3 regions of the Mangrovimonas futianensis genome follow, and region 3 is predicted to be linked to each of the others. Evidence: riboswitches for the same ligand, from Rfam matches in the RefSeq annotation. Region 3 holds a riboswitch; each other region holds the start of a gene.

Region 1 (10,474 bases), on a different contig from region 3:
CTTCCAAAATATTGTGCAGCTCTTGGAATTGCTGAGATAAATCAATACCTGGTAAAGGCTCTAACTGATAGAGTTTAAAACTTTCAAAATCTGCTTCAAAGTCCCCTTTTTTAGCTGCCTTTTCTAACAAGGCTTCCAATTGATCAGTCGCTTTTCCTCTGGCTGAAGCCACCACCGCTATTCTGTCACCATCAGACACTTTACTTTCAATAATAGAAAGAACACGATTTAAACCTTCGCCATTTGACAAGGATTTACCGCCAAACTTCAACACCTTCAATCGCTTATTTTTGGATTCGGAATTGAAAATAGGTTCAATGATTTTTTCCAATTGATTGAATTCTATCAAAAAGGCATCATGACCATGAGACGAGTGTATTTCACTATAAGTTACATTGGGATGCGTTTGCGCCAATTGTCTTTGAGTTTCTCTATTTTCCTCAGCCGTAAAAAACAAATCAGAATCTACACCTACGATGGAAATGGTTGATTTAATGGTTTCAAGAACTTGAACATTATCACCTCGCCCCTTAGTGACATCGATAGTTTTCAGCAATTGGTTCATCAACTTGTAAGCCGATAACTGAAAGCGCTCCTGAAGTTTTTCACCATGGTGCAGCAACCAACTTTCTACGTTGAATATTTCTAATTCATCATTAATACTTCTTTGAAATCGTTCTTTGAAAGACTGTGGCGTTCGGTAACACAACATCGCATGCATACGGGCATCATGAACAGGATTGTTTGAATTAACCAAAAACTGTTCTTGAATTTGACAATTGGCAATGAGCCAATCTGTCGATTTCCAATCGGTAGCGACAGGTATTAAATGTTGCGCCAATTTAGGAGACAAAAAGGCCATTTCCCATGCAATTCCACCCCCTAGGGACCCTCCTATCAAGGCATAAAGATTCTTTACTTGTAACTCTTCGAGTCCCAATAAAAATATTTTGGCAATATCTCGAGCTACAAAATCCTTATAGTTTTCTATGACAAATCCGTCATAGCCATTCCCAGGAATGTTAAAGGCCAAAATGGTGTAAACTTTGGTGTCTATAACCTTACCGTCACCAATTAAATCACGCCACCAACCTGAATCTCCTGCCACATTACTGTTACCGGTGAGTGCATGGTTTACCAGAACAATGGGTGCCTGATTAAGTGGTGGTCCAAACGTTTGGAAAGACAATTTAATATCTGTCTTTTTACCACTTTCCAAAACAACTTGTTCTAGATTAATATACTGTAAATCTTTCATTTCTTTTCACAAAAAAACATGCAAATGCGATTGCACAAATTATTAATATGTTAAAAAGAAAAGTATAAATAGGGAAGTAATCCACCTAGTTATCTGCCATACAAATGCCCAAGCATTTGAGTAGAATTTAGCACCTTCTTTGAGGTCAAAGGGTTGCTAAGGTTTCACAGGGTCTATTCCCTCCACCTTTCTTGATAACGAAACATTAAGTTATTGAACTTTGATGCTGCAAATATTCAATCAGAAAAATTTAATATCCAAATAAATTCGGCTTTTTCTAAATTATTTAACTTAGGATGTTCCAAAATGCTCGTAGTATTTCTCTCTAATAATTTCAGAAACCGGTCGATTTTGAATATTACTTTCCAACCAGGAAATAATATCCAAATACAAAAAGGCACGACGTTCATAAGGATGATTTTCATACACCTTCAGTCTTTTGTGTAGCTCAATAAAGGCCTTTTTAATATCTTGGGGATAAATATCCTGCAAACCTCTAATAAACTTGATCATCTCTTTTTGCACTTCATACATATCATCAATCTTGATGAGAAATTTATAAGTATCCCGCAATAAAGCCTCGATGTGGTAATCATACCCGCCCTCATAATGTGCAACCACATTCAAAACCCTAGCAAAACATTGCAAATCTTCTCTCATCGCTATGGATTTGGTGGTAATAATTTTATTCAAGTACCGAATACATTCCTTGTAATTTTCAGCACCAAAATGCATACTAGCAAATTTGTAGTTGAAAATCATTCGGTGATGTTCATCAATCCGGTCCGTGTATTTGACCAATTCGGCTTCAATTTTGGGGATTAGATGTAAGCCATCTTTAAAACTCCCATCAAAAAAATAATAGTTTACGCGATGTATATTGAGATATAAAAAAGTTAAAGCATCTACATTTTCATCGATGGTAAAACTTTTATTGGTAACTAACGCTTCAAATTTATCCAGATGATATTTGAATTTTTCTTTGTTGTTGATATAAAATAGGGACTCCAACAAATAGTTTTGCCCCTTAGCAAAAAACACTGGATTCAAATTGACCATACTCGGATTTTGGTCATATAACTTCACCCATTTTAAGGCATATTTAAAGCAGTTTAAGAAATCCTGTAACAGGAAACTGTACCAAAAATACGACCTGTAAAGCCATAATTTTTCCCTAAACCCTAAGTCTTCCAAATCATATTTAGGCAAACGCGCATTAAAATAGTCATGAATTTCTTGGGCGTCCTTTTCATTTTTGGCATATCCAAATTTGAGGAACAAACCATAGAGCTGAAGTGACAAATTGGATAACTTACTCGTAATCACATTCGCTTGACTTAACTTTTTAGCCTGAATAGTTAGCTCATCCGCCCGCCCGCTTATACTCCTTGTAATATATTGAGCCTCTATAACCTTTTCCAGCTCTACCACCTCAAATGCCAAATTCTTTTCCTCATTTTGAATCGCTATTTCTTTTGATTTATCCAAAATCTTTAAAGCTTGCTTATATAGTCCTTTATGATAAAGAATCGAGGCAAAATCCAGTTGTTCTCGCAATTGAGAACGTACATTTTGATGAGAAGGATTCAACCTAAGACTGATCAAAATCTGCTTATAGAGGTGCGATTTCACATTGGCCAATTGCTGCTTCTTGATATCGCCATTTTTCAAAATAGCATCTTCATCATACACGGATAGCTTATCCAAAATATTGAACAAATTCAAAAATTTGGAATCTTCATTTACTCCAAGCCGACCAACATACAATTTGAACTGTCTTTTTTCTGATTTTGTCATCGACTTAACCAGTGAAAACAAATTATCTTTTTGATCTTTAACCATCAAATAATTAAGATTTTAAATTATTGATTTTAAGCTGTTTATTATATTTTTTTTCATTTGAACATCGTAACGACTCCTGCCCTTTCATAACCATTTCTTAATCCAAATTATAAATTCGTATAACAATACAAAAATTTATTTTTTAAATGTCTAAAGAGAAAGTACAAATTTTTGACACCACATTAAGAGATGGAGAACAAGTTCCGGGATGCAAATTAAACAAAGAACAAAAACTTATTATTGCTGAACGTTTGGACTTTTTGGGTGTAGATGTGATTGAGGCAGGGTTTCCTGTTTCAAGTCCGGGAGATTTTGATGCGGTACAAGCCATTGGAAAAATTGTAAAAAATGCCACCGTTTGTGGACTCACACGAGCAGTTGAAAACGATATTAAGGTAGCAGCTGAAGCTTTGAAATCTGCTGCCAAACCAAGAATCCATACAGGTATTGGCACTTCTGATTCGCATATTAAATTCAAGTTTAACTCCACTCGAGAAGCTGTTATTGAACGCGCATTCAAAGCAGTGGCCTATGCCAAATCCTTTGTAGAAGACGTCGAATTTTATGCTGAAGATGCCGGTAGAACAGATAATGAGTTTTTAGCACGGGTATGTGAAAAAGCTATTGAAGCAGGAGCCACCGTTTTAAATATCCCAGATACTACAGGATATTGCTTACCAAGTGAATACGGAGCCAAAATCAAATATTTAAGAGAGAATGTCAAGGGCATAGAAAAAGCCATTTTATCTTGTCATTGCCATAACGATCTTGGATTGGCCACAGCCAATTCCATTGAAGGAGTTATTAATGGGGCACGTCAAATTGAATGTACCATTAATGGTGTGGGTGAAAGAGCTGGAAACACAGCTTTGGAAGAAGTAGTCATGATATTGAAACAACATCCTTATCTTAATTTAGACACTGGAATACGCACTAAAGAATTATACGGAATCAGCCAACTGGTTCAGGAACAAATGGGTGTTTACACGCAACCCAATAAAGCTATTGTAGGTAGCAATGCCTTTGCTCATAGCTCGGGAATCCATCAAGATGGCGTCATTAAAAATCGTGAAACTTATGAGATTATTGACCCTAGGGATGTAGGTGTAACAGAATCAGCCATAGTCCTGACAGCTAGAAGCGGAAGAGCTGCTTTGGCTTACCGTGCCAAGAACATAGGTTATGAACTTACCAAGCTTCAATTGGATGAAATTTATGCTTCATTCTTAAATTATGCCGATAAGAAAAAAGAAGTTTGTGATGATGACATCCATCAAATAATTGAGAGCAGTGCCATTTATAGACAAATAATTTCAGCCTAGTATGGGAAAGACCTTATTCGATAAAGTATGGGATGCTCACGTTGTCGACTCCATTGATAACGGACCTCAGGTATTATATATAGACAAACATTTAATTCACGAAGTTACTAGTCCGCAAGCCTTTAAGGAACTTGAGGAACGAAACATTCCCATTTTTAGACCAGATCAAATTGTTGCTACTGCAGACCATAATACCCCAACAGTAAATCAACATTTACCAGTTAGGGATGAACTGTCAAGAAACCAGTTAAAACAACTGGCTGAAAATTGTGAGAAAAACGGTATCACTTTATACGGTCTTGGCCATCCATATAATGGAATTGTTCATGTGATGGCACCTGAACTTGGGATTACCCAACCTGGAATGACCATGGTTTGTGGAGATAGTCACACTTCCACACATGGTGCCTTTGGAAGTATTGCCTTTGGAATTGGAACAAGCCAGGTAGCTCAAGTTTTTGCAAGCCAATGTTTGCTTTTGACTAAACCGAAAAGTTTGAGAGTGAGCGTTAATGGGAAACTAAAAAATGGCGTTCTTCCTAAGGATGTCATTCTGTATATTATTTCCAAAATAGGAACCAATGCAGGAACTGGATACTTCTGTGAATATGCAGGCGATGTTTTTGAAGACATGAGCATGGAAGGAAGAATGACCGTCTGTAACATGAGTATTGAAATGGGTGCTCGAGGCGGTATGATTGCACCAGACCAAACCACTTTTGATTATGTAAAAGGAAGGGAATTTGCTCCAAAAGGTGATGAATTTGATAAAAAAGTAGCCTATTGGAAAACCCTACCGTCAGATGAGGATGCCGTTTTTGACAAAGAATACACCTTTGATGCAGCTGATATAGAACCTATGGTTACCTATGGAACCAATCCTGGAATGGGAATTAAAATCAATGCCCGTATACCAGAATTAAACGATGCCTCTTTTGAAAAATCCTTGCAATACATGGATTTCAAAAAAGGTGAATATATGCTGAACAAACCTATCAATTATGTATTTATAGGCAGTTGTACCAATTCCAGAATTGAAGATTTTAGAGTTGCAGCCCAGTTTATAAAAGGAAAACAAAAAGCTGATAATGTAACAGCCTGGTTGGTACCAGGAAGTAAGCAAGTAGAATCCCAAATTGAAGCTGAAGGACTGAAAGACATTTTTGAAGCCGCTGGATTTGAATTGCGACAACCTGGATGTTCTGCCTGTCTTGCCATGAATGATGATAAAATACCGCAGGGAGAATACTGTGTATCAACTTCGAATAGAAATTTTGAAGGAAGACAGGGACAAGGCGCAAGAACCATTTTAGCAAGTCCCTTAGTAGCGGCGGCGACCGCTGTAGCAGGTAAAATTGTAGATGTTACCAAATTATTGGAACACAGTTATGAAGAAGAATTGATTTAAATGGAAAAATTCACCACATTACATAGTACAGCCATCCCATTAGATATCGAAAATATTGATACCGATCAAATCATCCCTGCCCGCTTTCTAAAAGCCACGGACAAACAAGGATTTGGCGATAATGCCTTTCGGGATTGGCGTTTTGATAAAGAAGGAAACCCTAACAAAGATTTTGTACTCAACGACCCTAAGTTTTCTGGAAGTATTTTAGTTGCAGGGGACAATTTTGGTTGTGGATCTAGCAGGGAACATGCTGCTTGGGCCTTGGTTGGATACGGCTTTAAAGTGATTGTTTCCAGTTTTTTTGCAGACATTTTTAAAGGAAATGCCTTAAACAATGGTTTGCTACCCGTACAGGTATCACCACCATTTTTAAAGCAGGTTTTAGATTTAATCCAAGCAAAACCTGACACTCAGATCACTGTAAATTTAGAAAACCAGACCATATTTGTGGCGCATACAGATTTGAAGGAATCTTTTGATATTGACCCATACAAAAAGACCTGTATGATCAATGGTTATGATGACATTGATTATTTACTGAGCAAAAAGAAAGAAATAGAACAATTTGAGGCCGCCCTTTAGGTGGCTTTTTGCGTTAGCGGTTGCAGTGGCATCCTTTTGTTGATGTCGAGCAAAGCGAGAACATGAAACAAAAGATATAACGAAAAACGCGACCCGAAGGGAAACGTCCAAAACAACAACGAACAAAAAACACTCATGAAACTGAATATTGCTGTTTTATCAGGAGATGGCATTGGTCCCGAAGTGACCGATCAAGCCATCAAAGTATTGAAAGCTATAGCTGTAGAATTTGATCACACCTTCCTTTTCTCATCGGCTCCAGTTGGAGCTATTGCCATAGATGAAACTGGAAATCCACTACCGGACAGCACCCTTGATTTATGCAAAACAAGTGATGCCGTTTTATTTGGATCTATTGGAGACCCTAAATATGATAATGATCCCAATGCTAAAGTTCGCCCAGAACAAGGGTTATTGAAACTAAGAAAAGAATTGGGTTTATACGCCAATATTCGTCCGGTAAAAGCCTATGATATGCTTTTGGATAAGTCTCCCTTGAAAAAAGAGAACATTCAAGGAACCGACATCAGCATCTATAGGGAACTGACAGGAGGTATTTACTTTGGGGAGAAAAAGCAAAATGAGGAAGGCACTTGGGCTTCTGACTTATGTGAATATTCCAAAGAAGAAATAGAGCGAATTTCCCATCTGGCATTCAAAGCGGCTCAAGCTCGCAGGAGCAAGTTAACACTTGTTGATAAAGCGAATGTATTGGAAACATCGCGCTTATGGAGAAAAGTTGTAAAACAAGTTGCCGAGTCCTATCCAGATGTGGAATTGGATTTCTTATTTGTAGACAACGCAGCAATGCAAATGATCTTAAATCCGAAACAATTCGATGTCATCTTAACAGAGAATATGTTTGGTGATATTATTAGTGATGAGGCCAGCGTAATAGGTGGAAGTATTGGTTTATTGGCATCAGCTTCTGTAGGTGACAAACATGCCTTATTTGAACCCATTCACGGCTCATATCCACAGGCGACTGGAAAAGGAATTGCCAACCCTGTAGCCTCTATTTTATCAGCAGCTATGTTGTTAGATCATTTTGAACTTTATCAAGAGGCCGAATTAATCAGAAAGGCCGTCGAAAAGTCCTTACAATTAAACATCACGACTCCAGATTTAAATCCGGATTCTGAAAATATTACCACAAGTAAAGTTGGAGATTTCATTGAGGATTATATTAATAACCCTCAAGATTCCAACATCAATTTTCAAAACTTACATTTGGGTCAGTCTACCATTATTTAAGTCCTCCCTAAATGAATGATTAATAGTTTAAAAGCACCTCTCTGGGGTGCTTTTTAGCTTCTATTAAATTCCATTGATTTCATTCATGATTTCTGAAAACAACTGATAAGAACGCCTCCTGTCTTGAGGATCAAAGGTATTGGTCACTACCATCAATTCATCTACCTTGTTTTCCGCTAAGAATTTTTCAGTCTCTTCCTTCACCTTCTTTTTATCACCTACCACTGAAAAACGCAACATCTGTTGAACTGATGGGTTCATCAAAATACTTTTTAATTCCGAAGTCATTTGGGTGGGAGGTGTTAAATACTCCCGTTTCCCCATAAATAGGTTCATCACCATTCTTATAGGCGATGTAAACATCATCTCAGCCTTTTCCAATGTATCTGCAGCAATAACATTCACGCCAGCAATCACATAAGGCTGGGATAAAAATTGAGAAGGTGTAAAATCATGTCTGTAAATTTGGAGTGCCTCATGAAAGTGAGCCGTTGCGAAATGACTAGCAAAAGCATAGGGCAGCCCCAATCTAGCAGCTAGTTTGGCACTATCCGTACTGGATCCCAAAATATAAATAGGAACTTGAACGCCCTCTGCAACTGTGGCACGGACCTTATTTTGAACATTGTCAAGTGAAAAATACTGCTGGATATCAGCCACCTCATCAGGAAACCTTATGGTGGCCTGCATTCTATCTGACCTAATCGCATTGGCCGTATCGGCATCGGTACCCGGCGCACGTCCCAATCCCAAATCTATTCTATCGGGATATAACGTTCCAAGGGTCCCAAACTGTTCAGCTACAATGAGTGGGGAATGGTTAGGCAACATAATTCCTCCCGAGCCGACCCGAATACTTTTGGTGTTTTCAGCAATATAACCTATCAAAATAGAAGTAGCAGAACTAGCTATATTGATGGAATTATGATGTTCTGCCAACCAAAATCGATGATATCCCAAAGATTCTACCAATTGGGCCAACTCCAACGTATTGGCGAAAGTTTCTTTGACTTGGCTGCCTTCATTTACAAAGGCTAATTCTAGCATGGAGTATTTTACTTCACTCAATTCTCTAATCATTTTTATATGACGTGAAATTATTAAAATGAATACGGAATGGTCTTAATATTATGTTAGAAATTAAAGGATCACAGCATAGTCTACATCGTTTAATTTGAAAATGCATGAATCAGTTTTTGAATGGTTCCGTTGATAATGTTTAAATTTACAATATCATCAAAAACACTTGTATGCAAATTTTAGGAATCGACATTGGAGGAAGTGGTATGAAAGGTGCCATAGTAAATACCATAACAGGGGAACTAATCACAGAACGATTTCGTATTCCTACGCCCAAATCGAGAACTCCAGAAGCCATGGCTGAAGTATTTAAGGATATTGTGGCTCATTTTGATTATTCGGGCCCCATTGGTTGTGGTTTCCCTAGCATAATCAAGCATGGAATTTGTAAAGCCTCAGGAAATTTACATGATGAATGGGACCATGTCAATGTCGAAGAATTATTCTCTAAAGCCTGTAAGCAATCAGTAACCGTTATCAATGACGCCGATGCTGCTGGATATGCCGTTATGAACTATGGTATAGGGCAAGGAAAATCAGGATTGGTTGTCACTATTACCATTGGAACCGGTTTGGGCAGTGGTGCCTTCTATGATGGAAAATTAATACCCAATTTTGAATTGGGCCAAATCCCATATAAGAAATACAAAAAAATAGAACAATGGGCCGCCAATTCGGTCAAAGAAAAAAAGAACCTCAGCTTTAAAAAATGGGGTAAGCGCTTTAATACCTTTTTAGAATTAGTAGACACTATTATTTGTCCTGATTTTATCATTTTAGGTGGTGGCACCTCTGATGATTTTGACAAATTCAAAAAGTATATTAAAATAGAAACACCCGTAGCCCCAGCCCATCTTGGCAACCATGCCGGAATCATTGGTGCTGCCTGTGCAGCCACTCACAAAATCCCAAAATCATATTAGGAACCTACTCAGGAAATTTCGCCCTAATTTTATCTAACCTGAGGTTCCCCATGCTCCCAACATGCACATGCTGTTTTGACATATCGGGCACATAGGTACCATCTTGTACTTCAGCCCCAATTTTTTTATAAGCATCTCTAAAACTCATCCCCGACTCGACCAGAGTATTGATATTATCCACTGTAAAGAGATACTGATATTTGGGATCATTTAAATCAATTTCCTTCACTTGAATCTGCTTAATGGCATAATTAAAAATATCTAACAGGTCCTTTGTATCTTCTATCGCTCCTATCATATTTTCCTTCAGCAATTGGTAATCCCGATGATACCCACTCGGCAAATTATTAGTGATCAAGGTCATTTCCATAGGTAAACTTTGAAGTTTATTACTCTTGCCACGAATTAGCTCAAAAACATCTGGATTCTTTTTATGGGGCATGATACTACTTCCTGTGGTTAATTCATCTGGAAAGGAAATGAAACCAAAGTTTTGGCTCATATACAAACAAATGTCCATCGAGAATCTGGCTAGCGTATTTGTCAAACTTGATATAGCCATAGACAAAGTTCGTTCCGCCTTTCCACGGCTCATTTGTGCTGCCACAACATTATATTTCATGGATGTAAACCCTAAAGCTTTCCTAGTAAACTCTCTGTCTATAGTAAACGAACTTCCATAACCGGCAGCAGAACCCAATGCATTCTGATCGACTGTTTTTAAGGCTGCTTGCAATAAATAAACGTCGTCTACCAACATCTCGGCATAAGCGGAAAACCACAACCCAAAAGACGATGGCAT
Region 2 (10,474 bases), on a different contig from region 3:
TTTGGGTGATTACAGGAACCACCAAGTCACACGAAATGTCTAATGATATCTTACTAGCTGCTCAATCTACAGCTACAGTAGTAATCTTGATGGGCATGGGAAAATTAACCCAGATTATGGAGGTGTTTTCATCTTTTGGGAAACAGGATGTTCCTGTGGCTATTATCCAAAATGGCACCACCCCAGATGAAAAGTTTGGAGTGGGAACTGTGAAAACTATTGAAGATGTGGTTAGAGAAAAATCATTGTCAAACCCTGCTATTATTGTAGTTGGTGAAGTAGTGAGTCAAAGATCGAAGTTAAATTCTTTGGCAAACCAAATTCACTTAAACGCCAATCAAAATGTAGCATAATAAGCGAGGATTTATGAAAGAGAGAAATAATTTATATCCTGTATTTTTAAAAATGCATGTGCTCCACACATTGATTGTTGGTGGCGGGAATGTCGCTTTGGAAAAATTAACCTTTTTATTAAAATCAAGCCCGAATGCCAAGGTAACTATGGTGGCTATTCAGTTTAAAAAGGAAGTGAAGGAATTGGCTGATAAATTTGATGTTCAGTTGATACACATGGCTTATGATGCGGCTTTTTTAACCGATGTGGATATGGTGATTGCCGCAACAGATAAATTCTTGGTCAACAAACAAATTCATGAGGATGCCAAGGCAATAAATTTATTGGTTAATGTGGCAGACACTCCAGAATTATGTGATTTTTATTTGGGAGGTATCGTGACCAAAGGCCATGTGAAAATAGCCATTTCAACCAATGGGAAATCTCCCACTACCGCCAAAAGATTACGTCAGTTTTTTGAGGAAGTACTTCCCGAAAATATTGATGACCTGGTGCAGAACTTAAACAGGTACCGACAAACTCTAAAAGGCGACTTTGCCTATAAAGTTAGTGCCTTGAACGAATTCACTAAAAGATTAATAGAATAAACAAAACCTTGTTATGATTAAAACTGACATCCTGATTATTGGAGCAGGACCTACGGGACTATTTACCGTTTTTGAAGCTGGATTGTTGAAATTGAAATGTCATTTAATAGATGCATTGCCTCAACCAGGTGGGCAGTGTTCTGAGATTTATCCTAAAAAACCTATTTACGATATTCCCGGTTTCCCTGAAATATTGGCTGGAGACTTGACCAAAAATTTATTGGAACAAGGAAAGCAGTTTGAACCCGGATTCACTTTAGGTGAACGTGCTGAAACTATTGAGAAATTGGAAGATGGGTCTTTTATTGTGACCACTAATAAGGGGACTAAGCACCACGCCCCAATTGTTGCCATTGCAGGAGGGCTGGGTAGTTTTGAACCTAGAAAGCCATTGCTAGATAATTTAGCCTTTTATGAAGAAAAAGGGGTTGATTATTTTATTAAGAATCCAGAAATATATAGAGGTAGGAAAGTCGTCATTTCGGGCGGTGGTGATTCTGCTTTAGATTGGAGTATTTTCCTTGCCGATATTGCTGAAGAGGTAACCCTAGTTCATAGAAGAAATGAATTTAGAGGGGCTTTGGATTCTGTCGAAAAGGTGAAGGAACTAAAATTATTAGGAAAAATAAATTTAATAACTCCTGGAGAAGTAACGGCTATTCATGGTGCTGAACATGTTGAAGGATTGACCATTTCTAAAGAAGGGGAGGAGCATGTCTTGGAAGCAGATCATTTCATCCCACTATTCGGACTTTCACCAAAGTTAGGTCCTATTGCTAATTGGGGTCTGGAGATTGAAAAAAATGCGATTAAGGTGGATACGTTGGATTATCAAACAAACATTCCTGGCGTATTTGCCATCGGAGATGTCAATACCTATGAAGGAAAGTTAAAATTGATTCTATGTGGATTCCATGAGGCCACTTTAATGTGTCAGTCGGCTTATAAAATTATCAATCCAGGAAAAAAATATGTTCTAAAATATACAACAGTAAGTGGCGTGGATGGTTTTGACGGAAGTAGAAAGGAAGCCCCAAAAGCAGTGGTTCAAGCCATTGATTAAGTTTTTTTAGTTGGTTTGGCTCCCTGTTGATTTAGTTCAAAAGGGAGCTTTTTTTATGGAAGTATTAAGAAGATTTATGAATCGTGTATAGTAAATTTATACATTCAACCGATAAAAGCCATCCATGCAAATAAATTTAAGAATCAAGGAAAATGTAAAAACCTTTACTAGGGAGTTATTTTACGCTTTATTTGATGAGGAGGAGTCATTTCAAAGGGAGCTAGGAAACCTGAAAGAACAATTTTTTGTTATTGCTTCTGAATTCCAACATGAAAATCTAGAATCAGTCTGGGAGCAATTTTTAGGAAAATTGCCGCAAATCAAATGTGCCATTCACTTGGATGCTTTGGCAACTGAAAAAAATGATCCTGCTTGTGTAGGGCTTCAAGAAATATATTTGGCCTATCCAGGGTTTCATGCCATTGCTGTTCATAGGGTGAGTCATGAAATCTTACATTTGGGTTTGCCCATTGTTGCTAGAATGATGAGTGAGTACATCCACGGGAAAACGGGTATTGACATCCATCCGGGAGCTACCATTGGAGAATCCTTTTTTATTGACCACGGAACGGGTATCGTTATTGGCGAAACGGCCATTATTAAAAGCCAAGTGAAAATTTACCAAGGTGTTACATTAGGAGGTTTATCGGTTAAAAAGGATTTAGCGCAAATAAAAAGGCATCCTACCATTGAAGACAATGTAACCATTTATGCCAATGCCACTATCTTGGGTGGTGATATCGTTATTGGAGCCAATAGCACCATTGGAGCGAATGTATGGATTACACAATCAGTACCTCCAAATTCCTTGGTGACTTATCAATCTGAAATAAAAATTAGTACAAAAAGTCATGATAAATAGTCAATCAATTACCGATTTAATTGGAAATACACCCATGGTGGAGGTTCAAAACATCCTCCAGAAGGAAGGTGTCCGATTGTTTTTGAAATTAGAAGGGAAGAATCCAGGCGGTAGTGTCAAGGACCGCGCTGCTTTCAACATGATTTCTGAAGCATTAAAAAGAGGAGACATTAAACCTGGTGATACGCTTATAGAGGCCACCAGTGGAAATACGGGAATTGCATTGGCATTTATTGCTAAGTTGTTAAGCGTGAATATGGTTTTAATTATGCCAGAAAACTCTACCGAAGAACGGATTAAAACAATGAGAGCTTATGGAGCGGAACTTATTTTAACTCCTGCAGATGAGGGAATCGAAGGGTCTCGTGACTTGGCGGAGAAACTTCATGAAGAAAAGGGCTATTTCATGTTAAATCAATTTGCTAATGACGATAACTGGAAAGCACATTACAAAACCACAGGTCCAGAAATTTGGAAAGACACTCATGGGGAAGTCACCCATTTTGTTTCTGCGATGGGAACGACTGGGACGATCATGGGGGTGTCAACCTATTTAAAGGAACAAAATCCGTTCATACAAATTGTAGGAGCACAACCCAAGGACGGAGCAAAAATTCCAGGGATTAGAAAATGGCCAGAGGCTTATTTGCCCAAAATATTTAAAAGGGAAAAGGTCGATCAAGTCATAGAGGTCAGTGAGGATGATGCAAAGGAAACAGCTAAAAAGTTAGCTAAAGAAGAAGGCGTATTTGCTGGTATGAGTAGTGGAGGGGCGGTTGCCTCTGCCTTAAAAGTAGCAGAACGTATTGATTCAGGGGTGATTGTGGCTATTATTTGTGATATTGGAGATAGGTATTTGTCTTCTGATTTGTTTGAATAAAAATTGGTTATCCCATTTTTATTGCGTTATTTTGCCACAGTTCTAAAATGTAATGATGTTATCACGAAAGGCAGAGGGACTAGACCCGTTGAAGCCTTAGCAACCCTTTATTCTTAAAGAAGGTGCTAAATTCTACTCTGATTTTTTAGAGACAGATAACCCCGAGTAAATTCCACTCCTTTCTTGATGACATTTAAATATATATTAAAATGTCAAAACTCAAACAAGCGTTACAAAATCGAATTTTGGTTTTAGATGGTGCCATGGGAACCATGCTGCAACGCTATAAATTTACTGAGGAAGATTTTCGTGGAGAACGATTTAAAGAGTTTCCATTTCCTTTAAAAGGAAATAACGATTTACTGTCCTTGACCCAACCCAAAGCAATTGCCGAAGTACACGCTAAGTATTTTGAAGCGGGAGCTGATATTGTTGAAACCAATACGTTTTCAAGTACAACGGTGGGGATGGCCGATTATCATATGGAAGATTTGGTTTATGATCTGAATTATGAATCAGCTAGGATTGCAAAGGAAGTGGCCGATAAGTTTACAACAGAAAATCCAGACAAGCCTCGTTTTGTTGCTGGAAGTATTGGGCCAACAAACAGGACGGCTAGTTTATCTCCTGATGTAAATAGACCAGAATTCAGAGCCATCACTTTTGAAGAACTTCGTATAGCTTATAAGGAACAGGTGGAGTCTTTAATTGATGGGGGTGTCGATATCCTTTTAGTAGAAACTATTTTTGATACCTTAAATGCTAAAGCAGCACTTTTTGCTATAGAAGAAGTAAAAGAAGAACGCCAGATTGACATTCCAGTGATGGTATCAGGAACTATTACAGATGCTTCAGGAAGAACCCTCTCTGGGCAAACAGTTGAAGCTTTTTTAACCTCCATTTCCCATGTGCCTTTATTAAGTGTCGGATTCAATTGTGCCTTGGGAGCCGATCAATTAAAACCGTATCTTCAAAGATTGTCTCATGCCACAGATTTTATGGTTTCAGCGCATCCTAACGCCGGATTACCAAATGCATTTGGGGAATATGACCAGTCAGCCAAGGAAATGCAAGCTTTGATAGAATCATATTTGAAAGATGGATTAATAAACATAATTGGTGGTTGTTGCGGAACAACACCAGAACATATAAAGGCTATTGTTGAGGTTGCTGCCAAATATGAACCAAGAAGCATTGGGGCAGCTGTTTAATGAAAGGGAATATTATGTCTGAAAATAAAATGAAATATTTAAAACTTTCGGGGTTGGAGCCACTCATTGTGACCCCTGAAAGTAATTTTATTAATGTAGGAGAGCGAACCAATGTTACGGGATCCCGAAAATTTCTTCGATTAATCAAGGAAGAAAATTATACCGGAGCTTTGGATGTTGCTAGAGATCAAGTGGAGGGTGGCGCTCAGATTATTGATGTAAACATGGATGAAGGTATGTTGGATGGCAAACAGGCTATGGTGACCTTCCTAAATCTAATTGCATCAGAACCAGATATTGCAAGAGTGCCAGTGATGATTGATAGTTCCAAATGGGAAATTATCGAGGCAGGATTACAAGTAGTTCAAGGAAAATCGGTAGTAAATTCCATTAGTCTTAAAGAAGGTGAGGAAACCTTTATCCATCATGCTAAGTTGATCAAGCGCTATGGCGCTGCTGTTATTGTAATGGCATTTGATGAAGAAGGTCAGGCAGATACCTATCAACGCCGAATTGATATTTGCAAAAGGTCCTATGACATATTGGTGAATCAGGTGAATTTTCCGCCAGAGGATATCATCTTCGATCCCAATATTTTTCCCGTTGCAACAGGAATGGATGAGCACCGGTTGAATGCTTTGGATTTTTTCAATGCCACCAAATGGATTAGAGAAAACCTTCCATATGCAAATGTTTCTGGAGGAGTTAGTAATGTGTCTTTTTCCTTTAGAGGGAATAATGTTGTTCGTGAAGCTATCAATGCCGCTTTTTTATACCATGCCATTCAACATGGGATGAATTTGGGTATTGTTAACCCAACCATGTTGGAGGTTTATGATGAAATTCCAAAGGACCTTTTAGAGCATGTTGAGGATGTACTGTTTGATAGACGGGATGATGCGACAGAGCGTTTATTGGATTTTGCCGAGACAGTAAAGGATCAAAAAAAGGAGGGTGAGGTTAAAACCCAAGAGTGGAGAAATGACCCGTTGCAAGATCGAATAACCCATGCATTGGTAAAAGGAATAGATGCCTTTATTGTGGAAGATGTGGAAGAAGCGCGACAATCAGTGGAACGTCCTATTGAAGTCATTGAAGGTCATTTGATGGCAGGGATGAATGTGGTTGGTGATTTGTTCGGTAGTGGGAAAATGTTCTTGCCACAGGTTGTTAAGTCGGCAAGAGTGATGAAAAAGGCGGTTGCTTATCTACAACCTTTTATTGAGGCTGAAAAAAGTGATGCCCAAAGATCAAATGGAAAAATCCTTATGGCCACTGTAAAAGGGGATGTCCATGATATTGGGAAGAACATCGTTAGTGTGGTTTTGGGATGTAACAATTATGAAATAGTGGATTTAGGGGTTATGGTGCCCCCAGAAAAAATTATTGAAATTGCTAAAAAGGAGAATGTGGATGTCATCGGTTTAAGTGGGTTGATTACTCCGTCCTTAGACGAGATGGTTTATGTGTCTCAGGAAATGGAAAAGCAAAATTTCAATATTCCTTTGATGATAGGAGGAGCCACCACCTCTAGAGCACATTCCGCAGTGAAGATAGCGCCGAATTACTCGAATACAGTCGTGCATGTCAATGATGCGTCCCGAGCAGTAACCGTGGTTGGGAATCTCTTGCAAAAGGACAGCCGTGTTTATAAAGATCAAATTAGGGAAGAGTATGAGAAATTCCGTGAGCAATTTTTAAAGCGAGGAAAACAAAAGGAATACATTTCAATTGAAGCCGCAAGAGAAAATAAATTTCAAATAGATTGGAGTTCCTCAGAACTTGTAAAACCTAATCAAATTGGAGTTCAAGTTTTAGAGTCGTTTGATATCACTTTGTTGGAGGATTACATTGATTGGAGCCCATTTTTTAGAAGTTGGGATTTACATGGAAAGTATCCTGATATATTAACCGATGGTGTGGTTGGTAAACAAGCCGCAGAGCTTTTTTCTGATGCCAAAATTTTACTTCAAAAAGTGTTTGATGAAAAGCTATTAAAAGCTAAAGCAGTCTTCGGATTATTTTCTGCAAATAGCATCAATGATGATGACATTGAGTTGTATGATGAGCAAGGAAATGTGTTGGAAACATTCTTGACTTTACGTCAACAACTTAAGAAACGGGAAGGGGTTCCTAATTTTGCTTTGGCAGATTTTGTAGCTCCAAAAGCTGAAGGAAAATCAGATTATATGGGTGCCTTTTGTGTCACGGCAGGATTTGGCACTGAGGAATTGGCCAAAGAATTTGAGAAAGCTCACGATGATTATAATGCTATTATGATCAAAGCTTTGGCAGATAGACTTGCAGAAGCCTTTGCCGAATATTTGCATCAAGAGGTAAGAACTAAATTTTGGGGTTATGCTTCTGAAGAAACCTTATCCAACGAAGAATTGATTTCCGAAGCCTACAAAGGGATTCGTCCAGCACCTGGTTATCCAGCATGTCCAGACCATTTGGAGAAACATACCATTTGGAAACTGTTACGTGTTGAAGAAAACATAGGTGTAAAACTTACTGAAAGCTTAGCCATGTGGCCTGCAGCCAGTGTAAGTGGATATTATTTTGGAAATCCAGAAGCCAAGTATTTTGGTTTGGGGAAAATTACAACAGGTCAGTTAAAGGATTATGCCAAAAGAAGACAGATAAATGAGGATGAGGCCAGAAAATGGCTTAATCCAAACTTGGCAGAAACTTAACCATTAAATAGAATTAAATTAAAATAGAAATCCAAATTATAAGCTAAGTTCGTATAGTCAAAAAAGGGAAAAATCATGAGTAAATTCAGATTAGAAATACGCTTTGCTGTTCAGTTAGTTTTAATGACTGCAGTTTCCTTGTTGATGGCTTACCTAACGACTTAGATTGGGTTTGGCTATGACGCATTATGAAGGTAACCGAACATATTAAACAAGCTAAAGGCAAAACCTTATTTTCTTTCGAAATCATTCCGCCTACCAAGGGTAGCAACATTCAGGAACTATATAACAACATTGACCCATTAATGGAGTTCAAGCCTCCTTTTATTGATGTCACTACATCCCGGGAACAATATGTTTATATAGAAAAAGATGGGTTACTAGACCGCAAAATAACGAGAATGCGTCCAGGAACTGTTGGGATTTGTGCTTCGCTTCAACATAAATATGATGTGGATACCGTACCGCATGTTTTGTGCGGTGGTTTCACTAAAGAAGAAACCGAATATTTGCTGGTAGATTGTCACTATCTGGGAATTGAAAATGTTATGGCACTTCGAGGTGATGCTATGAGTCACCAAAAATATTTCGAACCCACTAAGGGCGGTCATACCTATGCTAATGATTTGGTAGAACAAATCCAAAATCTAAATAAAGGACATTACCTTCATGATGTTATTGAAGCGAGTGATAAGGCAGATTTTTGTATCGGAGTGGCAGGTTATCCAGAAAAACATATTGAAGCTCCTTCGTTACAATCAGATTTAAAACGGCTAAAACAAAAGGTGGAAGCCGGAGCTGATTATGTGGTTACACAGATGTTTTTTGATAATAAAAAATACTTTGAATTTGTTGAGGCGGCCAAACTTGCAGGAATTGATGTGCCTATTATTCCGGGGATAAAACCTATTGCCGTAAAGCGTCATTTGCAGGTGCTTCCACAGGTTTTTAAAATTGATTTGCCTCAAGAACTTATAGATGCTGTAGAGAACTGTAGGGATAATAAAGACGTCAGGCAGGTTGGTATTGAATGGTGCATCAATCAATCCAAAGAATTGTTGGAAGCTGGTGTGCCCGTGCTGCATTATTATTCCATGGGAAAAAGTGACAACATTAAAGCTATTGCATCAGAATTGTTTTAAATATTCTGCTATTTTTGCCGCATAATCCTCTTTATGAAATATTTTTTCACGGTGATTTTGTGTTTGGTTTCTATGGCTTTTTATGCTCAGGAGCAACAGTACACCAATAACTTTGAATTGAATTACTTTAAGGGGAATATCGCACTTCACAACAATGATATTCTAGGCCTCATTCAAGGGCATCCCGAAGGGTTTATTTTTAGTTGGAACAAAAGAACCTTTGGCTTTCAAGATTGGGAGCAACGTTATAATTATCCCGATTATGGAGTATCATTCGCCTATCAGAATTTAAAGAATGATGTATTGGGAACCAGTTATTCGGTATATGCCCACTACAATTTTTATTTTATAAAAAGGCATTTAATGTTGCGGGTCGGTCAAGGTTTGGCTTATAATACCAATCCGTATGACAAGAATGAGAATCCAAAAAATATTGCTTTTGGGACACATATCTTAAGCAGTACTTACTTGATGCTTAATTACAGAAAAGAGCGGTTATTTGATCGATTTGGTATTCAAGCTGGGTTGAGTTTGTTGCACTATTCAAATGCCAATGTAAGAGCTCCCAATACAAGTGTTAATACCATTGCATTTAATTTGGGAGTCACCTATAATTTGGAGGAAGAAGATCCAGAATATCAGCACAGTTTAACCAAAGAAAAATTTACGGAACCCATCAAATTCAATGTGGTTTTAAGAGGCGGGATTAATGAAAGTGATGTTATTGATAGTGGTCAGTTTCCGTTTTTTGTTGTTTCAGGTTATGCCGATAAACGGTTGAGTCATAAAAGTGCTATCCAATTGGGAGCTGATTTGTTTTTTGCAAAGTTTTTAGAAGAGCTTATTTATTATCAATCTGTGGCATTTCCAGAGGAAGGTGTTTCAGGGGATGAAGATTGGAAACGTGTTGGTTTATTTGCTGGTCACGAACTATTTATCAATAAGACCTCTATCTTGACCCAAGTGGGTTATTATGTGTATTATCCTTATGATTTTGAAGGACGAACTTACTTTAGGGTTGGTTTAAAGCGCTATTTTGGAAAGAAAGTATTTGGCGCATTGACTTTAAAGTCTCATGGTGCTAAAGCTGAGGCTGTAGAATTTGGAATTGGTGTTAGGTTGTAATATGAAAAGAATATTTTACATCATGCTATTATTGGTCTTTGCTTGCAATAGTGAAGACGCGAACGATTGTTTTCAAAAGGCGGGTAATACCATTCAAAAGGAAGTTCCTGTTACGGCTTTTGAAACTATTTTGGTAAATAGAGATGTCGAACTTATCATAAAACAAGGTCCGGAGTTTTTAGTTACCATAGAAAGTGGTGAGAATCTCATGAATGATATTACGGCTGAGGTTATTGGAGAGCAATTGCAAATTACAGATAACAATACATGTAATTTTGTTAGGGATTACGCCTTGACCAAAGTCTATGTGCAAGCGCCAAATGTATCTGAAATTAGAAGTTCCACACAATATGACATTTCTTCAGAAGGTGTTTTGGAGTATGATCAATTAACCTTGATTTCTGAAGATTTCAATGCTCCCGGGACTTTTACCACTGGAGACTTTAGATTGCAAGTTGCGAACATGCAACAGTTACGGGTTACTACTAACAACATGTCTTTTGTTTATGTGTCTGGCTCGGTTGAGAATTTGTCGGTTCGCTTCTTTTCAGGA
Region 3 (10,474 bases):
CAGGATTAGTAAAATCAAAGACCTTTAGCTTTTTATTGCGGATTATCTCTCCTTTTTGGTTTTTGTAAGTAACAGGAATACCGTCTTTTAAATACTGGTATTTTTCATAGTTTATCTCTGTTAGGTCTTTAGTGGAATCACTGATGGTGATAAGGTCATAAGCTAGGTCGTAGGCTTGGTCTGGCAGGTTTGGGTTTAGATTTTTAAGAGCCTGATAAAACTGAGACTTTAAAATAACATCGGCTTCACTATCTCGTCCCAGAGTGCCAGACTCTCCAAAAGACTCACCCTCATATACATTGGCAAGTTCCCAGCCCAATTCCTGGAATACCTCCATACAGGTTTGTTCTATTAGCTGGTCTTCTGAATAATCTTTGCTCATTTTGACTATCTGATATCTTATAGATTTTCTATGCTTTTAAAGAACTCAAGGTCAGCTTTATATGTTTCAACATCGTTAATATACCTCTGGTGCATTTTTCTAAGAGCACTTAATTGTATTTCACCTATTGAATCTACGGTAATTTCACCGTCTCTAATTTTTTGTTCGATACTTTCAATAACTTGAGCAGTTTCATTTACCTTCTCAATACTGGCTCTAATTGCGTCATTTAAACCTTTAAATTTTTCCATTATTTATATTTATTATTAAACTTCTATAGTTCTATTCATTAAACGGGGCAACAAGATATCTCTGGCTGCTTTTAGTTTTTGGTTTTGCTCTTCTAATAGCAACATCTGTTTTAGCATTGGGTAAACTATATCCCCAAATTTTTGAACTATCTCTTTAGGAGGAATAATAACATCCAAAGATTTAAAAGTGTCCTTATTAAATCCATCCTGGGCAGCACGCTGTGTCATACTAACAAGACTTTCTTGAAAGTAATATGATTTAACATACCATCTTATATATTCTAAATATGCTTTATCATAAGGAATTATTTTAGCTAATGCCACATTATATGCACCTTCTATTCCCCAACAAATTCTTCCTACTGAGGCACCATATCTTGCTATCATGACATCCACTTTATTACATTTTCTCAGTTTATTTGTATCCTTAACATAAGCGATGTATGTGTCAGTTTTGTAATCCCGAATTTGAACCATTCTAACATAACCCTCTTTTAATTCATCCGACCACTTAGATTTGGGGGGTTGGGAACCTCCCTTAATATCAAATAAATCAAAAGCGGTTTGTTCTTCCCACCCCTCAGGCAATCCTGTTTCCTCATTTATAGATGTGGTTTCATGACCAGGAAAACGCAGGTTTACAAACCACTCTTTATAAATGTTTTGTGCAGCCTGTTCCAGAAGCTTGATACGCTTAAGGTTGTTTTCTATTAAATCATCATAAGCACTTAAAATATCTGCAATGCGTTTTTGGGTCGAGATTGGTGGATAATCAATTTCAAGTTTCGCAAGCTCCTTCCCTCTTATGCCTGCCTGAACTCCCTGTTGAACCAAACTTTTTATGTTACAATAAGGTGTCTTAAAATAATAGAAATAAAAATCAGGATTACACAACTCACCGTTTAAACGTACTCTTATAATATGTGAATCATAAACAGTTAATTCATCAACTTCCTTCACGATTGAACATTTCCCTGCTCCAGACAAAACAATCGACTGTCTTGCAAAAAGTAAATCATTCTCTTCTATTGAATGAGTCATCTTTTCCTTATCAGTTAGCGGTACCAGAGCCATATCAGGATTTTTAATTCTATCATATGCAAAAAGTTCTCCCATATTAATAAACTTAAAACCTTTCCCTCTTATCCTGCTAGGTTTTGTTAATCCATTTCTGCTAGGAACTAAATATAATTCTTCAAATTTTAATCTGTCCCAACTCACAACCCTAGCTCTTCTAAATTGGTTTGTATCTGTTCAGCCAATCTGTTGGCTTCTTCATTTAAAACTTGTAACTCTTCTTTAATAATCCCCATCTCCGTCTCATAATCAAAATCCTCATCCAGCTGGTCTGCTACACCCACATAACGTCCTGGAGTTAAGCTGTAATCATTGGTTTCTATTTCAGCTCGAGATACTACTTTACACAGTCCTGCTACATCTACATACTCCCCATTAGGAAAATGGTTGGTGAGCCACTCTAAGGCTTTGGTTTTGCCTTCTTGGGTGTACTTGTCAACCAACTCCTTAAACAAGCTATTATCGCCTCTATACAAGTTTACAATGGCGTGTATGCTTTCCAGATTTTCCTCTGTAAAATCATGTATCCTGGAGGATACTTTTCTATAGATATTTCGTAAGTCCAGCATTAAAGTCTGGTCTTTTCTGTTTTCATCCTGTTCTTTAGCTCGGTCAAAAAACCAAAGAGTACAAGGCAATGATACCGTATAGAAAAACTTGTTGCCTATAGATACCATTACATCAACAGCTCCAGTTTCCAACAGCTGCTTACGTATTAGCTTCTCACTATGTCCCGCATCAGAAGCAGAGGATGCCATTACAAAACCTGCTCGTCCAGTCTCATTTAAATAGCTGTAGAAGTATTGTATCCATAAATAGTTGGCATTGTCATTATTGGGCAATCCAAATGGTAATCGTGGGTCGTTCTTAACGCTGTCTTTACTTTTATCCACTCCATCCACATTGAACGGAGGATTAGCCATGACAAAGTCGCATTTGCCTACCAGTTCGTGTTTGTCCTCATAAAAGGAGTTTCCTTGTACAATATCACCATCTAGCCCATGCACTGCCATGTTCATCTTTGCCAGTTTGGTGTTGGTATCCGTTTTTTCCTGTCCGTAGAATGTTACCTTACTAGCAGCTTCAAATCCTTCCTCTTCAACAAAATGGGCAGTCTGTACAAACATACCTGCACTACCTACAGCTGGGTCTAGCACAGTGCCATGGTTAGGCTCTATAATATTAACTATGGTCTTTACCAATGATGGAGGCGTGAAGAACTCGCCACCTTCCTGGGCACCACTCTGGGCGAACTTGTTTAGGAAATATTCGTATATCTGCCCAAAAGCATCTCCTGACATATCATCAAGAGCTTCGTCATTAAATATGCGTATAAGGCGTTGTAATAAGTCTTTTTCAAATAGGTTATAGGTTTTAGGTAACACCCCTATTAAATCCTCATACTCGCTTTCAATGTTACGCATTGCCTCATTGATATACTCACCTAAGTCTTCGCTATCAGGAAGGTCTTTTATAGTATCCCATCTGGCATCCTCGGGAAGGAAAATGGCTTTGGCGTTTAGGAAGTCATTTTTGGTAATAGGTCTCACCCCTCTGGTAGGATGAACGGGTAAGGTTTTTTCTATCTCGTCTTTTGCCTTGATGAATCGGCTATGGGCATGTCTTAAAAAAATAAGTCCCAATACTGGGAAGGAATATTCGGTAGCTGTAAGCTTACTGTTGGCTCTTAAATCGTCTGCCGCTTTCCATAATCGGTCTTCAAGAGCTTTAAGTTGTTCTGCACTCATTAATTTAGGTTAGTCTTTTTTTATCGTTACGGGCTAATTTACAAAATTGAGAAGGAAAAAAACTATGGTTTTCCTCATGAATTATCGGTTAAAATGAAGCTGTTAATTTTCTACTTTTTAAGACCCGAAACCCCAAACTAGAAGAAAATGACCAAAAATTAAGCTTTTGTGATGTCTTTTTTAGGGTGAAAATCATCCTGTTTTTTACTCAAATGTTAAAAGGATTAGCTAATTCACCTTAAACATAAATAAGCTAATGTAAAGTAGTTATTAAAGAGCTGTTTTTCAGCTAGTTACGCACTTTAATAATTTCAAAATTAGATAATTTAAACCACTGATAATCAATATGTTAAAATTCTTCCATTTGCAAAAATAAACTTCAATATTGCAACTAGAAATCACAGACGTCTTTAGAATTTCAGCAATAACATTTAGGAAAAATTCCAATAACAATTTAAACCTCTTAAACCAATATAACAATGGAAAGAATATTATTTGAAGGCTCTTCTCCAGAAGAGTTCATAGCGAAGCTTTGCCTCAAATTTAATGAGATTATAAGCAACATAGTAGACAACCGTATTCAAGAACCCGAAAAGCTTCTAACAAGGGAAGAAACCGCCAAATTTCTAAAGGTGTCCCTACCTACTCTTAACAACTGGACTAAGGCAGGCGTACTAACCCCTAGATATTTAGGCAGAAGGGTATATTACAAAAAATCTGAAATCATTAACAACTTAAAAAACGATTAGTCATGATAGACAATATAAAGTTCAAAATATCTACCATAGACAAATTGAGGTTTGAGGAAAGTATCGAAAAAAATGAACTCATAAGTTTACGGTCAACTTTTGACAGACAAACAGGAGAAGCAAATGACTACCCAAAGGTTGGCCGACTCCAAAATATGGAAATTAGGATTACCAAAAAGGCCGCGATTGTAAAAGGAAGTATTCATAAGTACTACAATTTAATGAAGGGTTTAGGGAATCAAAACTACAATGACTTTAGTTTTAAACAGTTCAAGCTTGCAATAGATGACCTTTGCGAAAAGTTACAACTAGACAAAAAGGAAACTAAAATCACCAACTTGGAATTCGGGTTTAATATTACAGTAAGTAAAAACCCAAAGCTTTTATTAGATGAGCATATACTCATGTTTGACCTAAAAGACCACAACCGAAAACATAACTATAAAGGAAATGGGAGTTATAAAGAATTCGAAAGAACCGATTATAAAATTAAAATCTATGACAAGGGAAAACAATATTCAATTTTAGATAGAAATCTATTACGAGTTGAACTGAAAATAATAGCCTCAAGATACTTAAATAGATTAGGGATTATTAATCTAAATCAGTTAGGGAATTACGCTTTTAAAAGCTTGTTTGAAGCGTTTTTAACCCACTTAAATAAGTTAACGATTGTAGATTCACTTAAGGCTCCAGAGGATATTAGGATTGACCAAAGGATTTTGTTCGATTATTGCATTAACCCAAACCATTGGAGCCGCATTGGAACCCAAGAGAAGAAAGAAACCCTTAGGGAATTAAAAAAACTTATAAAGAAGTATCATCTAAATAAAACTCATTGTGTTTTAAGAGATGATATAATAACCAAATATCTTTTTTTAATGGATATAAAATCCTAACAATATACTGGTTTGTATTATAATGTCAACTATAAGACATATTACAACAAAGTAATTTAAAATCGTATTGCATCAGGAACGCTAGTAGCGTACCAACCGAGTTTAAGCAAACCACGGTGGTTTAGAATGCGGACTTTGTCAAAAAAAATGCCAATTATCCTTTTAGAATTCCTGATGCTCTTTACTTAGAGCTAATTCCAATAAACCCTTTCATATTAAAACCTAACCATATAACCTTATAATTTGGGTTGACCAGCGAATAATATCACGCCAACGTAACATGTATTGCAAATTCACAACAATTACAACATATAAACTCTCAATTAATACATTTACTAAGAATTTAGATTCTGTTTTTATAAAAAATGTTATAAATATTTGCAAACGAAGGATATATAATTAAACATTCCCCTAATAAGTTCTTTTTTCTATCATCCTCCTTGTTCAATTATTGCGGTTATACATCTTAAGTTAGCTTTAGTGCTTTTCATAGGACACGTTGTTGGCAGATCGTTTTTTACTTTTATCATATCCGTTATAAGTTTATTAAGTACATTAGAATGAAATTTAGAAATAGTATGAAATCTTATGAATGATGACATTCCAATATTAACAGTTTCTACTACTGAAAAAAATCCAAGTGGTTGGGGATTTCAAGCTAAGAAAAAGAAAGTATATGTGCTTGAAGATATTTACACTCCTTTAAATCCATTTAACAAATATTTTAAAAAAGAAAAAACAATACAATGGGTGTTAGAAAATGACCCATTAGAATTGCAAAATTTTTTATACCGAAATTCCGCTAACGCAACAGCAAATGATGCAATGAAAAAGTTAATTTATCCCTGGCATAAAGAACGACGAGAATTTGAGGATGATGAAGTTGCATTTATTTTATGGAAAGGAAATCATTTTCCAAAAAACGACATAATAATTAAATGGGATGATTTGGCTAAAGTCGAAATTAATTTAAATCAACGAAAAACTACCTTATGGCAACATATTAATATTTACGGTAATTCTAATAGGCTAATTTCTTTACATAAATTAAATCAAGCTCATTTATCAAAAAAGCTCTTAATGTTGATTGAGTGCGAAACAGTTGATGATAGAATCAATTTACTCAGAAGTTTTAAGTAAAATCAAGAACCATTGATTGATTCTGTAACCTTAAATTTTCAGCCCGTTCCAAAATGTTTGCCAACGGTTCGTGTAAGGATAGTTACGTGATTAAGCAACTAGCTTAACAAAAATGGAACGAACCAGAGGAAAATCCGCGAGGATTTTCAGAAGTGGGCGAGAACAAGCAATTACGAATAGCCATTGTTAGCAAACATTTTTCTTAACTTTATCCATCAACCTTTCTGTTATAATATCGGATATAGTTTCATAGTCCATTGAATTTTCAATTTTCAATTCTGTTTTCTTTTCTTTCTTTATTAGAGTTTCTTTCGCAGTTAACTCTTTCTTTAATTTCGTAAGCATTGTTTTAATTGTTAAAATAGTTAGCCATAAAATGTTTGTTCAAACTTTCTTCAAAGTAATGTTTTCTTTTTTTCCAAATAAAGCCGTCTCCCTTACTTATGATGGCAACATCAATTGGTCCACCTACACTTTCTTCAGTTGAGGAAATTCTTCTTTTTAAGTACGTTAAATAAATCAAACTTTCCGCCATTTCAGCCAAGTCTTCTTTAGAGAGTATCGCAACTGTGTCAAGAGTTGGCGAAACTTGTTTTTCTCTTTTTAACTGATTTAATTGTTTTTCAAATTCGGTTGTAAGAATTGACAAGTCGAAACCATTAATTTTTTGAGCTAATTCGTCATTCTCCCCATTTAATATACCTACGATTATATTTGTGTAGTCCGCGAGCAGTTTTTTGAATACAGTAATGTAAGTGTAGTCAATTTCTGGGTCAATACCTTTTATAAACATATTTATAACATCAGTTTGTGCATAAGGCATTATTGCTCCGTTATTGTTATCGGAAATTTCACAGCTGTCAAAATCGTAATATCGTAATCGGTTATCAAGGGCTTCTGCGATTTGAATTGAGACCATTGAAGGATAAATTTCCTTTTCTCCATAACCACCAAAAACAATACCTGTTGTAATTCCGATAAAGTTTGTTGTTTTTAAATGGTTATAATATAATTCTACAATTGCATTAAAAATATCATCATTGATTTCAATTCCGTCAAATATTGTATCGGTTACTTCTTTAATGCCTTCCTCTGCATACTCTTTAAAGTTCTCTAAGGAATAATCAGCAAAATCATTTAGAATGTTCGTAGCTCCATTATATGAATCGATATTATTTTGTAAATCCTCTAAAATGATTTCTTGGAATTCTACTGATAGTTCTTCCTCAGTTTTATCATCAGATAACTTTTCTATCATTCTGCCTTTTAGAATATCTAATTGCCAATAGAGAAATTGTTTTAAGTTTAATAATTGATGTTCGGGTGTAGTATAAAAATCTTTGCCTTTTAAGAATTTTAAAAAATCATCCTTGTATTCTACAACTGTATCAAAACTTTTGTCTTTAAGTTCCTTTCTATAAAGTTTGATGATAATTTCCCAAGGTGTCGACATAAAAGTAGAGGAACTATATATCATAATGCCTATTGGATGATGTTTTGATAATGTAAATAGCTTGTTAGCTGTATTGTAGATTTTTTTCTGATTACCTCCTGTTACTGTAACTGCACTATCAGCAGCCATTGTGACTCCGTGTTTATTTAATATACCGATTACTGCTGTCATAGTGTTTTTTAATGTTTGCTAACGGCCTGCGAGATGAAACGTTGCGCATTTCGGAGCACAAACCTATCAGCTCGCTAACCTGTTGATTAAATGTTATATTGTTCAAATTTAGCACTATCCGCGCAATGTTTTATGACCGCTTGTTGTCGCTAGTGCCTTATCTTCCTGTCGTTCAATTATATCAATCATTAATTTTTCGTTTTCTTTCATTCTTGTACAAAAGTCTGAAAAGTTTTCAGGTTGCTGAGGTATAGAAAGCGTCCAAATATTTACTTCTCCACCGTATCCATTCAATTGTCCAATATTTGTTTCCTCTGCTCTAAATTCATCATTGTCGGAAGGACAAATAAATCCGCCTATTTGAGCCATTTTAACATACATGTATGAAATTATTTGGTTCATATCATTTCGGTCTATATTTTCAGCTTTTTTCCCAGCCAACCGTTTGTATTTTGCATCAAGTATGAAATTCTCTTTCCAAAAGTCTGGGAATCTTTTACCTATCAAGTTTGTGAATAGATAAATTGCTCCTTTTGAACTTTTATTTTGTGGATGGTTAAATCCGCACTTATTTAAAAATGTATTAAGATACTCTTCCCATAACCATGCTCCATCAAAGAGTAAACCATATACTTTATCTTTTTCCTTACCATATTTCAAACCCTCATATCTCAAAATTTGCATACAAATCTTTTTTAATGCTTTATATTCAAAAAAATATGGATGTGAAAAAGGTTTTAGGTTTTTATTAATGATAGAAATTCTCTGCCCATATTCATAACTAGGTGTAACTTGAAAAATTTGGTTTACACAACTTTGTGTTTCTGAATCAAGATTTAAAACACCTTGCGCATGTTCATGCTGTTGAATAAATTCAATCGTATGTCTTATAAGTTGTGTGATTTTATTGTCAAAACTGTGTTCACGAACTCGATAAGCAATATTTCCAATAAAAGGAATATTCTGTCTTAAATGTCTATTAATGTCAATTGTTCCTCTGACATTTGAATCATTATAATTTTGTTTGTGATACTCTTTATATAAACCTTGTCTTAACGCCTTTTTCAAATAGAATGGAAACATATATAACAGAAAATCAAATATTGATTCATTGTTTATCCCATGTTTCAAATCAAAAAGGTTAATCGAAAATACCTTTTGAAGCATATAATGCAAAAAGTAGTCATTATTGTTTTTTGAAAATCTGGAATGAATTGTAATTTCACTGTTATTTATTCCAACAAAACCCATAATATTTCCAGTTGTCAGAATAGACCCATGCAGTGAAAAAATGTACTCTTCACTTATCTTGTCGCTTGTTTGGTTTAAATCGTTTGGAAATACTAGCAGATTTGGATTATCCTCCAAAATTAAATCGCTAATTTTTTTATTTGCAATTAAATTAAGGTCAGGCAAAAAATCTTTTTCAATTTCCTTTCCGCAATTATTATCAGTCGTTCTCAACATTACTTTGGGATTCTATGATAACTTCGTAAGCAGTTTTTAATTCATTTAGACGTAAATCACTGTCAGGAAACCCTCTTAAATATTCAAACAATACACCTTCTAAATGATTTTCCCAAAGCTGGTCAAAATTTCCATTATAATTTTTAAGTTTTAAAAAGTAAGCTGGGCCAATATGAAAAGCAGAACCCAATCCCTGAATTGCCTCAATTTTTGAATTTAAAGACTTCATTCTATTCGAAGCTTCGTCTTTCCAATCGTCAATTGCACCATCCCACATTGAAACTCTATCAATTGCTTTTATTTCTTTCCAAGCAAATCGTCTGCGCATTGCAAAATCGAATGATTCGACACTGCGGTCAATGTCATTCATCGTACCAATGATGTAAACATTTTCTGGAATATAAAATCCTTCTTTAAAAACATCACCATCATCTTGAAGGTTTGTATATTGAGTTTTTACTCGTCCTTTTTCACCTCTATAACCTGCATCTATTGAGAAAAACAGTTCGCCAAACACTTTTGAAATTTCAGCTCGATTAATCTCATCAATTATGAACACGAAGATATTGTTTTCTGTCCCTTCTAATATTGCTCCTTGTTGATAATCCTTTAACTGAAAGTTTTCTTTCATGTATTCAACAACCTCCTCCATATCTCTTTGAAAAGCTCCAGACGGTCTTGCTTTTTTATTTTGATATGCATCATAAACATTCTGTTTAGTAATAGTGAAATTATATTGCGAGGGAGTATTTAAAGACGAATATTTCAGAGAATCCTTTGTTGAAAGGCTATATTCCCAAGAACCTATTTTTGTTAACTGACTATTTGCTAGATTATTTTTTACTAAAACAAGTAAATTATCCCATGATTCCTCAAAATTATCAACTTCATTTGTCGTGTTTGCTTTTAATGCTTTACGACAAAACTCTTTGAAGGCTCCATCTTTTCTACCAAAGCCTATATTCCCGTTTTCATCAGGCGATGTCGGTCTTAATCCTTCAACAAAATCGGTATAATCATAAGATGGATGAAATTGAACAAATTCAGTTTCTGCATTTAATGCTTTTGCAATTTCTTTTGCTAGATACGTTTTACCTGTTCCTGGTGCTCCTGTAAGAATTAAATTCTTATTGTTCA

The links. A riboswitch is a leader RNA that binds a small molecule or an ion and turns the genes downstream of it on or off. The one in region 3 is predicted to bind S-adenosylmethionine.
Region 1: linked by a shared signal. The riboswitch ahead of thrA (bifunctional aspartate kinase/homoserine dehydrogenase I) and the one ahead of LOK78_RS02005 (hypothetical protein) in region 3 are both predicted to bind S-adenosylmethionine.
Region 2: linked by a shared signal. The riboswitch ahead of LOK78_RS13050 (homocysteine S-methyltransferase family protein) and the one ahead of LOK78_RS02005 (hypothetical protein) in region 3 are both predicted to bind S-adenosylmethionine.

Annotation. Positions count from the first base shown of each region.
Region 1 is NZ_JAJJNF010000007.1:189,254-199,727, forward strand. Features, by position in the region: gene thrA (bifunctional aspartate kinase/homoserine dehydrogenase I) at 1-1,258, opposite strand, end outside; SAM riboswitch class I at 1,345-1,459, opposite strand; gene LOK78_RS13105 (hypothetical protein) at 1,550-3,100, opposite strand; gene LOK78_RS13110 (2-isopropylmalate synthase) at 3,247-4,422, shown strand; gene leuC (3-isopropylmalate dehydratase large subunit) at 4,424-5,830, shown strand; gene leuD (3-isopropylmalate dehydratase small subunit) at 5,831-6,415, shown strand; gene leuB (3-isopropylmalate dehydrogenase) at 6,551-7,669, shown strand; gene LOK78_RS13130 (LLM class flavin-dependent oxidoreductase) at 7,733-8,749, opposite strand; gene ppgK (polyphosphate--glucose phosphotransferase) at 8,920-9,672, shown strand; gene argH (argininosuccinate lyase) at 9,677-10,474, opposite strand, start outside.
Region 2 is NZ_JAJJNF010000007.1:171,768-182,241, reverse strand. Features, by position in the region: gene cobA (uroporphyrinogen-III C-methyltransferase) at 1-353, shown strand, start outside; gene LOK78_RS13070 (precorrin-2 dehydrogenase/sirohydrochlorin ferrochelatase family protein) at 367-942, shown strand; gene LOK78_RS13065 (NAD(P)/FAD-dependent oxidoreductase) at 956-2,005, shown strand; gene epsC (serine O-acetyltransferase EpsC) at 2,130-2,867, shown strand; gene cysM (cysteine synthase CysM) at 2,857-3,747, shown strand; SAM riboswitch class I at 3,803-3,909, shown strand; gene LOK78_RS13050 (homocysteine S-methyltransferase family protein) at 3,957-4,958, shown strand; gene metH (methionine synthase) at 4,988-7,654, shown strand; gene metF (methylenetetrahydrofolate reductase [NAD(P)H]) at 7,843-8,796, shown strand; gene LOK78_RS13035 (acyloxyacyl hydrolase) at 8,830-9,921, shown strand; gene LOK78_RS13030 (head GIN domain-containing protein) at 9,923-10,474, shown strand, end outside.
Region 3 is NZ_JAJJNF010000001.1:449,299-459,772, forward strand. Features, by position in the region: gene LOK78_RS01975 (type I restriction endonuclease subunit R) at 1-382, opposite strand, end outside; gene LOK78_RS01980 (hypothetical protein) at 400-633, opposite strand; gene LOK78_RS01985 (restriction endonuclease subunit S) at 649-1,854, opposite strand; gene LOK78_RS01990 (class I SAM-dependent DNA methyltransferase) at 1,851-3,458, opposite strand; gene LOK78_RS01995 (helix-turn-helix domain-containing protein) at 3,938-4,207, shown strand; gene LOK78_RS02000 (hypothetical protein) at 4,210-5,106, shown strand; SAM-I-IV-variant riboswitch at 5,171-5,262, shown strand; gene LOK78_RS02005 (hypothetical protein) at 5,695-6,246, shown strand; gene LOK78_RS02010 (hypothetical protein) at 6,596-7,870, opposite strand; gene LOK78_RS02015 (McrC family protein) at 7,985-9,337, opposite strand; gene LOK78_RS02020 (McrB family protein) at 9,321-10,474, opposite strand, start outside.